DNA from 3 places in the Methylobacterium sp. 37f genome. Region 1 is predicted to be linked to each of the others. Evidence: predicted binding sites of a transcription regulator. Region 1 holds the regulator's gene; each other region holds the start of a gene.

Region 1 (4,954 bases):
CAGCGCCTCTGCATCGCCCGCACCGTGGCCCAGCGCCCGGAGGTGATCCTGTTCGACGAGCCGACCTCGGCCCTCGACCCGATCTCGACCGGTCGCATCGAGGAGCTGATCGAGCAGCTGCGCTCGGAATTCACCATCGTCATCGTGACCCACAACATGCAGCAGGCGGCGCGCATCTCGCAGTTCACCGCCTTCATGTATCTCGGCGAACTGGTGGAGTTCGGACCCACCACGCGCATCTTCATGAATCCGGAGAAGCGCCAGACCCAGGACTACATCACCGGCCGCTTCGGCTGATCCGGTCCACGCCAGACCCCATGCCAGAACCCATGCCAGATCCCATGCCGTGGCGGGCACCGGACAGGCGGGCCCGACCGAGGAGTGCGACCCATGCCCGACCACATCGTCAAATCCTACGACACGGATCTTGAGAACCTGCGCCGCTCGATCTCCGAGATGGGCGGCATCGCCGAGAAGATGATGACCGAGGCCGGCGAGGCCCTGGTGCGCCGCGACTCTCCCCTAGCTCAGGCCGTCATCGCGGCCGATACCCGCCTCGACACCCTTCAGCGCGAGATCGAGGAGCGGGCGATCCTGCTGATCGCCCGGCGCCAGCCGCTGGCCATCGACCTGCGCGAGACGGTGACGGCGATCCGAGTCTCGAACGATATCGAGCGCATCGGCGATCTCGCCAAGAACGTCGCCAAGCGCGTCGTGGCCATCGCCGACCAGATCCAGCCGCAGAAGATCGTCATCGGCGTCCAGCACATGAGCGACCTCGTGCAGGAGCAGCTCAAGGACGTGCTCGACGCCTATGCCAGCCGCGACATCAAGGCGGCGCTCGACGTCTGGGAGCGCGACGACGCCATCGACGCGCTCTACAACTCGCTGTTCCGCGAACTCCTGACCTACATGATGGAGGACCCGCGCAACATCTCGTTCTGTACCCACCTGCTGTTCGTGGCCAAGAACATCGAGCGCATCGGCGATCACACCACCAACATCGCCGAGACGATCCACTACCTGGTCACCGGCGAGAACCTGCTGGCGGAGCGGGAGCGGCCCAAGAACGACGCGTCCAACTACGCCACGGTGGACATGCCCGGCGCGGCCTGATTCCGCCTGATCGAAAGCGCACGATGAGTACGCGTATCCTGATCGTCGAGGACGAGGAGGCCCTGACCCTCCTCCTCCGTTACAACCTCGAGGCCGAGGGCTTCATCGTCGATTCCGCCGCGCGCGGCGACGAGGCGGACCTGCGCCTGCAGGAGCAGGTCCCCGACCTTGTCCTGCTCGACTGGATGCTGCCGGCCCTGTCGGGCATCGAGCTGTGCCGCCGCATCCGGGCCCGGCGCGAGACCGAGCGCCTGCCGGTGATCATGCTCACGGCGCGCGGCGAGGAGGGCGACCGCATCCGCGGTCTCGGCACGGGCGCCGACGACTACATCGTCAAGCCGTTCTCGGTGCCGGAACTGCTGGCGCGGGTGCGCGCGCTGCTGCGTCGGGCCAAGCCCGCCCACGTGGCCAACCTGCTGGTGGCCGGCGACATCGAGCTCGACCGGGTCAGCCACCGCATTCGCCGCGAGGGCCGCGAGATCCATCTCGGGCCGACCGAGTTCAAGCTGCTCGAGTTCCTGATGCAGAGCCCCGGCCGGGTGTTTTCCCGCGAGCAGCTCCTCGACGGGGTCTGGGGCCACGACGTCTACATCGACGAGCGCACCGTCGACGTCCATGTCGGCCGCCTGCGCAAGGCCCTGAACCGTCCGCGCCAGAGCGACCCGATCCGCACCGTGCGCGGCTCGGGCTATTCCTTCGACGAGATGTTCGAGGCAGAGGGCGAGTAGGGCGGCCGTTACCACGCAGTCAGGCGAACAGCATGCCGTCGCTGGGCGCGTGCACGGTGAAGCCCTTGCCCTCGTCGATCCAGCCCGCACCGGCAGCGCCCTGGTTGATGCCGGCGGCCTCCTCGGCATTGCCGGCGAAGTGATGCTGGCCGGTCTTGGTGTTGAAGAACCGCTCCAGCGTCACGGTGCCGGGCGCGCTGGCATCCGCGTAGGCCTCGAACGCGACGCCCTCGTATTTGTAGGACGGGTTGGTCTTGATGATCTGGTCGCGCTCGCCGACGCTGGTCGTGAAGAAATGCGCGGTCGTGCCGGTGTCGAAGAACCGGAACACGTCGATGGTGTCGGCCCCCTGGCTCGGGGTCGCCCACGGGGTTCCCTCGTAGGTGAACCACGGCAGGGTCTGCAGGATCTGCGCCTTCTCGGCGCCGCTCGTGGTGTAGAAATGGTCCCCGGTCTTGGTGTCGTAGAAACGGTGCACGGCCGTGACCTCGGCCTGCACGACCAGGGCGGGCGGTGCTGCCTGAATCGGGGCGCTGCGAGCGCCGTACAGCGCCTGGACGCCCGCGATGTCGCCGGCCGCGAGGCTGGAGATGGTGGGATCCAGGATGGCGTTCATCACCTCCGGCTTGGCATTGTAGTGGTCGAGCCCGATCGCATGCCCGATCTCGTGAAGGGCGACGGCGGAAAGATCGACGTTCTGATTGCTGACGACGCGGCCCTTCGCCGTGTGCCATCCTTCTCCACTGTCGAAGGCGACGGTCACGGATTGAAGGCGCTGTCCGCTATAGGAATAGGTCGCATTCCCGACGACCTTGCCGAGACCGTCGATGCTATTCAGGGTGAGATCGATATCGGATTCGACCGTCGACACGACCTGCTGGAAGGCGATGTCGGCATAGCTCGACCAGGCGGCGAAGGCGGCCTGGATGACGCCGACGAAGCTCGCGGGAATCGTTGCGTCGAGAGCCCAGGTGACCATGCCGCCGCCTGTCCCCGCCGGACCTCGGCCCCAGCGCGGTCCCTCGAGCGCGTAATCTCCCATCTGCATCCTCCCATCGGCCCGGGAACCTCGAATGGAAGGATGACCAAATCGTTAATGACACCGCGCTTTTTTCAATCCTTTTCGATCCCGGCCCTTCTCAATCGAGTGCTCGGCTCCCTGTGACTTGGGCGTCACACGATGCTGCGCACCACGCCGCCATCGACCCGGAGGGCCGCCCCGCTGGTGGCGCTGGCGGCCGGGCTGCAGATGTAGGCCACCATGCTGGCGACTTCGTCGACGGTGGCGAGGCGGCCGATCAGCGAGGTCGGGCGATGCTCGGCCACGAAGGCGCGGCCGGCGGCATCGAGGTCGACGTCGCCGCCGCGTCCGTCGTCCTTGGCCATGCTCTTCATGAAGTCCGCGACGCCCTCGGACAGGGTCGGTCCCGGCAGCACGCTGTTCACGGTCACGCCGGAGCCGGACACGGTCTCGGCGAGGCCGCGCGCCACGGCGAGCTGGGCCGTCTTGGTCATGCCGTAATGGACCATCTCCACCGGGATGTTCACGCCGGATTCGCTGGAGATGAAGACAACCCGGCCCCAACCGCGCTGGACCATGCCCGGCGTGTAGGCGCGCGACAGGCGCACGCCGCTCATCACGTTGGTCTCGAAGAAGCGGTGCCAGTCCTCGTCCGGAATGTCGAAGAACGGCTTCGGCTCGAAGATGCCGGTGTTGTTGACCAGGATGTCGATGTCCGGCAGCCCCGCGACCACGCGCGCGGCCCCGTCCGGGGTGGAGACGTCGCCCGGCGCGCCGATGAAGGTCGCCTTGCCGGTCTCGCGCTTGAGGCGCTCGACGGCGTCGCGCACGCGATCCTGGGTGCGCCCGTTGATCGCCACCGTCGCGCCGAGCTCCGCCAGGGCCTTGGCGATGGCGTAGCCGATGCCGGTGGTGGAACCGCTGACGAGGGCGCGCTTGCCCGACAGGTCGAGTTGCATGGTGTTGTCCTCGGTGGAGCTGGCACCGGGTCAACGCGCCGGAACGGCCCTGGTGCGATCACGCCATCGGCGCGGCTCTGCCGAGGCTGGGTCAACGTTCCGAAGACCGTCTCTTCGAAGTCTCGTCTCTTCGAAGTCTCGTTTCTCCGAAGCGTCATCCTGTCTGTTGGCGCCGCAATACGCTGGCCACCGCCCCGAAGGCGGCGAGACCGACGGCGCACCACAGGGTGGCGGCCACCGGTCCGGCCGGAGCGGCGCCCTGGTGCAACCCGAAGATCACCGCCACCAGGGCGGCCCCGAAGGATTGTCCGGTCAGACGCGCGGTGGATTGCATGCCGCTGGCCCCGCCGCTGCGGTCACGCGGGGCGCTGGTGATGATGACCTTGTTGTTCGGCGACTGGAACAGCCCGAAGCCGAGGCCGCACAGGGTGAGGCGCCAGGCGATGTCGAGATGGGAGGCGTCCGACGGCAGCAGCGCGATCGCCGCGAGGCCGGTCGCCATCAGGGCGAGACCAAGGCCGCCCAGCAGCCCTGGAGCGTAGCGGTCCGCGAGGCGCCCGGACAGGGGGGCCATCACCGCGATGGCGATGGGCCAGGGCGTCATCAGGAATCCGGTCTGCGTCTCGGACAGGTGCAGCACGTCCTGAAAGTAGAAGGGCAGGGCGACATAGGCCATCATCTGCGCCCCGAACGAGGCGATCGAGGTCGCCATGGAGAGGGCGAAGGCTGGAATCCGCAGGAGATCGACCGGCAGGAGCGGACGGGTCATCCGGGTCTGCGTCCAGACGAAGACGGCGCCGACGCAGAGGGCCGCGCCGATCTCCGCCAGGGCGACGCCGCGCGTGGCCGGATCGCCGAGGCCGTCGACGCCGGTGATCAGGAGCCCGAAGGTCAGGGCGTTGAGAAGCGCGCTGCGGATGTCGAAGCGGCCGCCGCTCTTCGGCGTCGCCGGCAGGGTGCGGGCGCCGACCGCGAGGGCGATCACCCCGACCGGCAGGTTGACCAGGAACAGCCAGGGCCAAGTCGCCACCGACAGGATCGCGGCCGCCACCGTCGGCCCGGCGGCCGAGGCCATGGCCACCACCAGGGCGACGTTGCCGACGCCGCGCCCGATCAGGCGATGCGGATAG
Region 2 (4,954 bases), on a different contig from region 1:
CACGTCGGTTCCGGTGGCGGCGACCGCGATCAACTTGAGGTCGGGAAGCTGCTTCAGGGTGTCGGCCCGCATCGGGACCTTGTTGATCAGGGCGATCTCGGCGCCCTTCAAGCGCTCGACGATCTCTTCCGGCGTCCAGGTCGACTCGTACTCGACGTACTCGTGCGGGAAGTTGAATTCACGGACCTTGGCGTCCAGGGACTCGCGGTCGAGGAACACGATCTTCTTCGTCATGGAATCCTCTGGCCGATCCGGCCAAGTCTCGGATAGGGCGCGTCACCGCTTGGGCACGTCACCGATAGGGTCGCGGGTGTGACCGGGATGGGCGAACCCATCCCGGTCGCGTGTCGGGCTTCGAGAAGCTCAGGCCTTGTGGAGCGGGTTCTCGCGCAGGTAGCTCGACGCGGCGGCGACGCCGGAGCCGGGCTGGACCTTCATGCCATGGTCGAGCATCGACATCTCGGCACCCGCGATGGCACCCAGCAGCGACAGCTCGTTCATGTCACCGACGTGGCCGATGCGGAACACCTTGCCGGCCACCTGGCTCAGACCGGCGCCCAGCGCCAGGTTGTAGCGCACGTAGGCGTGCTTGATGATCGCGGCGGCGTCGACGCCCTCCGGCACCAGGATGGCGGTGACCGTGTCGGAGTTCCACTTGGGCTCCTTGGCGCAGGTCTTCAGGCCCCAGGCCGCCACGGCCTGGCGGGTCGCCTCACCGAGCACGTGGTGGCGGTGATAGACGTTCTCCAGGCCTTCCTCGTTGAGGCAGGCCAGGGCCTCGCGCAGGCCGTAGAGCAGCGGCAGCGACGGGGTGTAGGGGAAGTAGCCCGACGGGTTCTGCTTCTGGTGGTCGGCCCAGTCGAAGTACACGTGCGCGAGGCGGTCGTTCTGGCCCGACGAGGTGTCGGCGGCCTTGAGCGCCTTCTGGCTGACGCAGATCACGCCGAGGCCGGCGGGGAGCATCAGGCCCTTCTGCGAGCCGGCGATGGCGCAATCGACCTTCCACTCGTCCATCTTGAAGGGGAGCGAGCCGATCGAGGACACGCCGTCGACGAACAGCAGGGCCGGGTGGCCGGCGGCGTCGATCGCCTTGCGCACGGCGCCGATATCGCTGGTGACGCCGGTCGCCGTCTCGTTATGGACGACCATGACGGCCTTGATCTCGTGGTTCTTGTCGGCGCGCAGGGCCTCGCCGATCCGCTCCGGGCTCGCACCCGTGCCCCACTCCTCGTCCTGGACGATGACTTCCAGGCCGAGGCGCTGGGCCATGTCGATCCAGAGGTGGCTGAACTGGCCGAAGCGGGCGGCCAGGACCTTGTCGCCGCGCGACAGGGTGTTCGACAGGGCGGATTCCCAGATGCCGGTGCCGGAGGCCGGGAACAGGAAGATGGTGCCCTCGGTCGAACCGTAGACGGCCTTCGTGTCCTGGAAGAGCGGCTTGGTCAGCGAGGGGAAGTCCACCGAACGGTGATCCTCGGACTGCACCATCATCGCGCGCATCACGCGATCCGGGATGTTCGTCGGGCCCGGGACGAACAGGTGGTTCCGGCCGGGACGTCGCGTTGCCGCCATGATGTTTCTCCGCTTTCTCTTCGTCTCCGCAGGCATTCACCTGCGGCATGCAAGGTTCTGGATGGTTTGAACGAACCGCGCGGCTCTGTCCCGAGACGTCCGGGACTAGGCCGACGCGGCCGCCGATGTGCCGGATTGTGGGACGAGCCCGCCGGCGTTCGGGACCCGGTCGCGCGCCGTGCGGACGGATGAGCCGGCCGGAGTTCGACCTCCGACATCCTCCGTCCCGCGCGCCACCGAATGCCTCACGCCTCTTCTCCATGGGCCGGGTCGCACGCTGGATATGCGCGCGCCGCTGGGCCGTTTCAGCGTCGTCGTCCCCGGGAACGGCACCCTTGATTTGCCTCGATGGGCTCCGGCCATGCGTTTTCGAACGCCGCCCGGTGGGGCACCTTGCGGAGGACTATGCCCGCCTTCGCGGGGAAAGGAAAACCCGAAATACTTACTTCCAAATCAAAATTTTTTTCGTGGAAGAAGGGCTTACGTCGCGTTGCGGTACCCTCGCCGACGCACGGGTCGGCGTCATCAAACTGATACGGGAATCCGGTTTGGCTCGCCACATCTGAGGCTGTCCCGGAGGCGAGCGTGGGCGAAGATACCGAGACGACCCGCGTCCGGACCTTGTTTCTGTCGGACATGCATCTCGGCACCAAGGGCTGTCAGGCCGATCTGTTGCTCGAATTCCTGCGCGATTACGATGCGGACGAGATCTATCTTGTTGGGGACATCGTCGACGGCTGGCAGCTCAAGTCGGGCTGGTACTGGCCCCAGAGCCACAACGACGTGGTGCAGAAGTTGATGCGCAAGGTGCGCAAGGGCTCCACCCTGGTCTACGTGCCGGGCAACCACGACGAATTCCTGCGCGACTACATCGGCATGACCTTCGGGGGCATCGAGGTCGCCGACCAGCGCCTGCATGTGGCCGCCGACGGCAAGCGCTACCTCGTCATCCACGGCGACCAGTTCGACATGGTGGTGCGCCACGCCAAGTGGCTCGCCTTCCTGGGCGACGGCGCCTACACCTTCGCGCTGTTCATCAACACCTACGTCAACACCGCGCGCCGGCGCCTCGGACTCGCCTACTGGTCGCTCTCGGCCTGGGCCAAGCTCAAGGTGAAGAATGCGGTCAACTTCATCGGCAAGTTCGAGGAATTGCTGAGCGCCGAAGCCCGGCGCGTTGGGGCTGACGGGGTCATCTGCGGCCACATCCATCACGCCGCCAACCGCCAGATCAACGGGCTGACCTACCTGAACACCGGCGACTGGGTCGAATCCTGCACCGCCATCGTCGAGCATTACGACGGCACCATGGAGGTGTTGCACTACCCGAGCCTGCTGCGCGCCCGCGCCGCCCGCGCCGATCTGGTCGGGCATCCCCGCCCCGACGGAGCCCGGGCCGTCGCGTGAGACTCCTCATCGCCACGGATGCCTGGCACCCGCAGGTCAATGGCGTCGTCCGCTCCCTGGAGAACATGGCGGCGGCCGGCGCGGCTTTCGGCTTCGAGACCGTGTTCCTGACGCATCAGGACTTCGCCTCCGTGCCGCTGCCCGGATATCGGGAGATCCGGCTGGCCTACGCCACCAAGCGCCACGTCGCGCGGCTGTGGGACGATCTGCGCCCGACCCATGTGCATATCTCGACCGAGGGCACGGTCGGCTACGCCACCCGCCGCTACTGCCTCGCCCATTGCCGGCCGTTCACCACGAGCTATCACACCCGCTTCCCCGAATACCTCTCCGCGCGCGCGCCCGTGCCGGAGGCCTGGAGCTACGCCTGGCTGCGCCGGTTCCACGGAGCCTCGAACGGCACGATGGTGTCGACCCCCTCCCTGGAACGCGACCTCGACGCGCGCGGCTTCACCAAGCTGATGCGCTGGACGCGCGGCGTCGACACCGACCTGTTCCAGCCCCGGCCGACGAATGCGCCGGAACCGGCCGATCTCGCCGGGCTGCCCCGACCGATCTTCCTCTCGGTCGGTCGCCTCGCGGTCGAGAAGAACCTGGAGGCCTTCCTGCGCCTCGACCTGCCCGGCACCAAGGTCGTGATCGGGGACGGTCCGGATCGGGCGCGCCTCGCCGCCATCGATCCGGGCGCGCGCTTCCTCGGGACCCGGACCGGCGCCGACCTCGCCGCCCTCTATGCCGGCGCCGACGTCTTCGTCTTCCCGAGCCTAACCGACACCTTCGGCATCGTGCTCCTCGAAGCCCTGGCCTGCGGGGTGCCGGTGGCCGCCTATCCGGTGACGGGGCCCCTCGACGTCATCGGCGGTTCCGGCGCCGGCATCCTCGACCACGATCTGCGGGCAGCGGCTATGGCGGCCCTGGACCTGCCGCGGGCGCGGTGCCGCGCGGAGGCCCTGCGCTATACGTGGGCGGAGAGCGCGCGCCAGTTCTACGACAACATCGCCGTCGCGCACGGCACCGTACCGGCGCGCCGGCCAGCCCTGGAAACTCAGGCGGAAGCGGCGATCCATCTCGGTTGAGGCGTGGACGGGTTGCCGTGGCCGGGCTAGGGACGGGCCAACAGGCCCCCTGTGCACGGATCTTGCCGCGATGCCGCCGTTCGACCCGCTTCTGGCGGCGACCTATCCAGCCGTGATCGGATGCGACGAGGTGGGGCGCGGGGCCTTGTGCGGCCCCGTCGTGGTCGCGGCCGTGTGGTTTCGGCCCGACGCCCTCCCCCCCGACCTCCTGGCACGCCTCGACGACAGCAAGCGCCTGAAGGCGGCCGAACGGGAGGCGTTGACGCCGCTGATCCGCCGCCATGCCCGCGTCGCCGTGGCCGCGGGCTCCCGCGCCCTCGTGGATCGCATCAATGTCCGCGGCGCCACCCTCGACGCCATGCGGCGGGCCGTCCTGGCCCTGCAACTCGATGCGCCGGTCTGGGTCGACGGCCGCGACCCGGTTCCGGGCCTCGCCTTGCCCTGCCGCGCCTTGCCCTGCCGCGCCGTCGTTGGAGGCGACCGGCTCGTGCCGCAGATCGCCGCCGCCTCGATCGTCGCCAAGACCCTGCGCGATGCGCTAATGCGGCGCCTCGCCGGGCGCTATCCGGATTACGGCTGGGCCAGCAATGTCGGCTACGGCACCCGCACGCACCTGGCGGGGCTGGCGGCTGTCGGCCGCTCGCCGCATCACCGCCTCAGCTTCACCCGTGCCTACGATCTCAGAACAGGGACAGCTGGTCGGTCGGCACCCTGAACAGGTCGGTGCGCAGGCGGCGGCGCTCTTCGGGATAACCGAGACGCTGCCGGGCGAGGCGCATGCGGTCGCGGATCAGGTCGGCATAGGCGCCGGTGCCGGTCATGCGGGTGCCGAAGGCGGCGTCGTAGGCCTTGCCACCCCGGGCCTGCCGGACGAGCGACATCACGTGCCGGCGCCGCCC
Region 3 (4,954 bases), on a different contig from region 1:
ACAAGGTCGATGCCGATGGTGTCGTGCCGATTGGTCTCGATGGCAATCTTCACCTTGGTGCCGACGCCGTCATTGGCCGCCACAAGAATCGGGTCCTTGAAGCCGGCGGCCTTGAGGTCGAACAGGCCACCGAAGCCGCCGATCTCGGCATCCGCCCCCGGCCGGCGGGTAGCACGTACCAGCGGCTTGATCGTCTCGACCATGGCGTTGCCGGCGTCGATATCGACGCCGGCTGCCGCGTAGGTCATTCCGTTACTGGGCTCGCCGGTCATCCGCACCGCTCTCTGCAAATCCGTGTTGGGCGACCTCTAACCGCTCGCGCGCGGGTTCGCGAGTCCATCGTATCCCAGGACAGCCGTATCCCAGGACAGCCGTATCCCAGGACAGCCGTATCCCAGGACAGCCGTGCCGCTGGTATACCAATCTTGTGTTCTGTCTTGCGTCGCTCAGGGGCGTACAAGGTTTCCATCCCTTTCGCACCACAGCCTTGACCGTGTTGCCCCGGGTTCCCACTGTTGGGCATGGAACGACGTGAACGGGGAACGGCCGATGCGCGGCAGGGCGATGATTGGGCTGACGGCCCTCGTGGGCCTCGCCCTGCTGCTGTACCTGCTGGCCGACGTGATGCTGCCGTTCGTAGCCGGTCTGGCGCTGGCCTATCTTCTCGATCCGATCGCTGATCGACTGGAGCGCCTGGGACTTGGCCGACTCTCCGCCTCCCTCCTCATCCTGGCGATGTTTGTGGTCGGCCTCGTCGTCGTGCTGCTCCTCGTCGTGCCGCTTGCCGCCAACCAGGTCTCCGCCCTCGTGGCGACCCTGCCCGGCATGGTCTCGCGCCTTCAGGGCATTCTGGCCGAGCGGGCCGGCCCACTTCTGCAGCGGGTCGGTGGCGCCGACGTGCTGAGCGACCTACAATCGCAGGTCGGCACTCTGGTGGGGCAGGGGGGGACTTGGTTCCTGACCTTCCTGAAATCGCTGTGGTCGGGCAGCCAAGCGCTGATTTCAATCGCGTCGCTCCTGGTGGTGACCCCGGTGGTGGCCTTCTACCTTCTCGTTGACTGGGACCGCATGGTGGCGTCCGTCGACGGCTGGGTGCCCCCGCGCCACCGTCCAGTCGTGCGACGCCTCGGACGCGAGATCGACGGGGCGGTGACGGGTTTCGTGCGCGGACAGACCCTGGTTTGTCTCATCCTCGGCACCTTCTACGCCGTCGGCCTGTTCGCCGTTGGATTGAATTTCGGCGTCTTGATCGGGCTGATCGCGGGCTTCCTGACCTTCATCCCGTATGTGGGGACGCTGACCGGCTTCCTCCTCTCGGTCGGCGTCGCCCTGGCTCAGTTCTGGCCGGGTTCCGACTGGCTTCATATCGGCCTCACCATTGGGGTATTCGTGGTGGGGCAGTTCCTCGAGGGCAACATCATCTCGCCGAAGCTGGTGGGGGAATCGGTTGGCCTGCATCCGGTCTGGCTGATGTTCGCGCTGCTTGCCTTCGGCTCGCTGTTCGGCTTCCTCGGACTCCTGCTGGCGGTCCCTGTCGCGGCTTCCATCGGAGTTCTGGTCCGGTTCGTCCTGGAGCGTTACCTCCAGAGCCCGCTCTACTATGCCGACGCTCCCGCGCTCCTGTCCAAACCCGATCGCTAGATGGCAATCCGCGAAAACGTCCCTCCGAAGCAACTCGCCTTCGACCTGCCGGCGGACCCGCGCTACGGCCGCGAAGACTTCCTCGTCGGCCCGGCCAACGAGGCCGCCTATGCGCTGGTCGAGGCCTGGCCGAACTGGCCCCACCCCGTATGCTTGCTCTCCGGACCGCCGGGGAGCGGCAAGAGCCATCTCGCCTCGATTTGGGCGACCCGCTCGCATGCCTGGACGGCACAGGCCTCCGAGATCACTGCGGAGACGGTCCCACGCTTCCTCTCCAACGGCGCCCTGGTGGTCGAAGACATCGACCGGGCCGGCCCGCGCGACGAAGCGGCCCTGTTCCACCTGCTCAATCTCGCCCGCGAAAGAGCCTGTCCGGTCCTGATCACCTCCGCGACCTCGGTGGAGGCCCTGGGGCTGACCACGGCGGATCTGCGCTCACGGCTGCGCCTTGCGCCCAGCGCCATGATCCTGCCTCCCGACGACGCCCTCCTGCGAGCGGTTCTGGTCAAGCTGTTCGTAGACCGCCAACTCGTCGTTGACCTTGCGATCGTCGAGGCTCTCGCGCTCCGCATCGACCGCTCCCTCGGCCGCGCCCGGGAAGTCGTCACCGCCCTGGATCGCGACGCCCTGAGCCGGGGCCGGCGCATCACCAAGCCCCTGGCCCTGGCCGTGCTGGAGCGCCTCGGCTACGGCGCGGGTGAAGCCGACGACGACGAGGCATACGACAATCCAGCCGCCGAGGGCGAAGCCGACAGCGAAGCCCCCATCTGAATGCGAGAATGCGGCTCTCATCGACAGGAGCGACGGTCCTGAGCCCTCCTGGCAGCACCAGTGATTGTCATTAAACTGTGAAAAACGGCAGCCTTGCCCATGCTAGGAAGCCGATCCCGCGACGAAGGAGAAAGACTCTTGGGCGACATGGACTCGGACGCAACCGCACGGGACACCGGCATCCCGGACGCCGAAATCCCGAGGGGCACCGAGAGCCGCGCGCGACCGGCCCGCCCTGCTGCTCGGCGAAGCGCCCCCGCTTCGGCAGCCAGACCACCCCAGGAGAAGATGGCCCCCAAAGAGACGCGGGTCGCGCCGGCGCCCGCCCCGGAGGCATTGCCGGATGCGGACCTCGATCTGCCGGCTGCCGAAGCAGGGACGGCCTCCGCCGAGGCAATCCCGGGCTCCGAGGCCCGCGATTCCGTGCGTGAAGCCGGCCTCGCTCTGCGCCACTCGCCCGAGCGTTTCGTCAATCGCGAACTCTCGTGGCTGCAGTTCAATCGCCGTGTGCTCGAGGAGGCTTCGAACACCAACCACCCATTGCTGGAGCAGGTGCGCTTCCTGTCGATCTCGGCCAACAATCTGGACGAGTTCTTCATGGTGCGCGTCGCCGGCCTGCATGATCAGGTCCGCGCGGGACTGGTGCTGCCCTCGCAGGATGGGCTGACGCCGTCGGAGCAACTGGCCCGTGTCGGTTCCGAAGTCTCGCGCCTCGCCCTCGATCAGCAGACCCGATGGCGCGAACTGCGCCGCGACCTGCTCGGCGTCGGTATCGAATTGGTGGAGCCCGCCGGTCTGACGCAGGAACATAAAGCGTGGCTGGAAGACTACTTCCTCAATCACGTCTTTCCGGTGCTGACGCCCCTCGCCATCGATCCGGCCCATCCGTTCCCGTTCATTCCGAATCTCGGCTCCACCATCGCGTTGATGCTGGTGCGTCCCCGCGATGGCCGGACCCTGCGGGCTCTCATTCGTCTTCCGGCGGTGCTCGACCGCTTCGTGCGCCTCCCTGACGCGGAGAACGATGCCACCGCGCGCTTCATCGCCATCGAGCAGGTCATCGTCCTGTTCACCGGACGGCTGTTCCCGGGCTATTCGCTGCGGGGACAGGGCGCTTTCCGGGTGATCCGCGATTCGGACCTCGAGATCGAGGAGGAGGCAGAGGACCTCGTCCTGCATTTCGAGACCGCGCTGAAGCAGCGCCGCCGCGGCGTGGTCATCCGTCTCGAGGTCGAGGCCGGCATGCCCGAGGACCTGCGGGCTTTCGTCGCCGACGAGTTGGAGATCAGCACCGATGCGGTGATCTTCGTGGAGGGCATGCTGGCTCTCAACGAACTGTCCCAGATCGTCGGGATCGACCGGCCGGACCTGAAGTTCAAGTCCTACAATCCGCGCTTTCCCGAGCGCATTCGCGAGAGCGGAGGCGACGTCTTCGCGGCGATCCGACAGAAGGACTTCATCGTCCATCACCCCTACGAATCCTTCGACGCGGTAGTGCAGTTCCTGGCTCAGGCGGCTCGTGACCCGAACGTGGTGGCGATCAAGCAGACGCTCTATCGCACCTCCTCGAATTCACCGATCGTCGCCGCTCTGGCAGAGGCCGCCGAACTCGGCAAATCGGTGACTGCCCTCGTCGAGCTGAAGGCCCGCTTCGACGAAGAGGCCAACATCCGTTGGGCGCGCAACCTAGAAAAGGCCGGTGCTCAGGTGGTGTTCGGCTTCATCGAGCTGAAGACCCACGCCAAGCTGTCGATGGTGGTGCGCCGCGAGGGGGATCGCCTCGTGACCTACTGCCATGTCGGCACCGGCAACTATCACCCGATCACGGCGCGCATTTACACCGACCTGTCCTTCTTCACCGCCGACCCAGCAGTGGCTCGTGATGTCAGCCGCATCTTCAATTTCATCACCGGCTACGCCGAGCCCGCGGAGCTCGAGCGGATGTCGGTTTCACCGCTGACCCTGAAACCGCGCCTTCTCGAGAACATCGAGGCGGAGGTGGCCCACGCCAAGGCGGGGCGCCCGGCGGCGATCTGGATCAAGTGCAACTCGCTGGTCGACCAACAGATCATCGACGCGCTCTACGATGCCTCCCAGGCCGGCGTGCAGATCGACTGCGTGGTGCGCGGCATCTGCTGCTTGCGGCCCGGCATCCCGGGCCTGTCGGACACCATCCGGGTGAAGTCGATCGTCGGACGCTTCCTGGAGCACGGGCGCATCTACTGCTTCGGCAACGGCGTCGGGCTGCCCCATCCGAAGGCGACCGTCTACATCTCGTCCGCCGATCTGATGAGCCGGAATCTGGACCGTCGCGTCGAGGCCCTGTTACCGATCACCAATCCGACCGTGCATCAGCAGGTCCTCGATCAGATCATGCTGGCCAACCTCCTCGACAACCGCCAGAGCTGGCGTGTACTGGCGTCGGGTGCCAGTGAGCGGATCCTACCTGCCGAAGGGGAGGAGCCGTTCAATGCGCACAAGTACTTCATGACGAATCCGAGCCTGTCCGGGCGCGGCAAGTCGTCGAAAAAGTCGAGCCCGC

Evidence for each region. The regulator PhoB, encoded in region 1, activates phosphate uptake and scavenging genes when phosphate is short. The targets are predictions, from matches to a motif close to TGTCATNNANCTGTCAT.
Region 2: J7U37_RS04090 (UDP-2,3-diacylglucosamine diphosphatase) is a predicted target of PhoB. The motif match lies at 2,093-2,109, and genes of this name have one in related genera.
Region 3: J7U37_RS11280 (RNA degradosome polyphosphate kinase) is a predicted target of PhoB. The motif match lies at 2,478-2,494, and genes of this name have one in related genera.

The regions. Positions count from the first base shown of each region.
Region 1 covers NZ_JAGHKN010000003.1:162,531-167,484, reverse strand. Annotated here, with positions in the region: gene pstB (phosphate ABC transporter ATP-binding protein PstB) at 1-297, shown strand, start outside; gene phoU (phosphate signaling complex protein PhoU) at 391-1,116, shown strand; gene phoB (phosphate regulon transcriptional regulator PhoB) at 1,140-1,844, shown strand; gene J7U37_RS03425 (matrixin family metalloprotease) at 1,864-2,823, opposite strand; gene J7U37_RS03420 (SDR family oxidoreductase) at 3,018-3,824, opposite strand; gene J7U37_RS03415 (MFS transporter) at 3,979-4,954, opposite strand, start outside.
Region 2 covers NZ_JAGHKN010000004.1:67,043-71,996, reverse strand. Annotated here, with positions in the region: gene J7U37_RS04100 (D-2-hydroxyacid dehydrogenase) at 1-234, opposite strand, end outside; gene J7U37_RS04095 (aminotransferase class V-fold PLP-dependent enzyme) at 364-1,572, opposite strand; gene J7U37_RS04090 (UDP-2,3-diacylglucosamine diphosphatase) at 2,158-2,979, shown strand; gene J7U37_RS04085 (glycosyltransferase family 1 protein) at 2,976-4,055, shown strand; gene J7U37_RS04080 (ribonuclease HII) at 4,126-4,770, shown strand; gene J7U37_RS04075 (PA0069 family radical SAM protein) at 4,736-4,954, opposite strand, start outside.
Region 3 covers NZ_JAGHKN010000013.1:100,364-105,317, reverse strand. Annotated here, with positions in the region: gene purM (phosphoribosylformylglycinamidine cyclo-ligase) at 1-272, opposite strand, end outside; gene J7U37_RS11290 (AI-2E family transporter) at 550-1,641, shown strand; gene J7U37_RS11285 (hypothetical protein) at 1,648-2,412, shown strand; gene J7U37_RS11280 (RNA degradosome polyphosphate kinase) at 2,701-4,954, shown strand, end outside.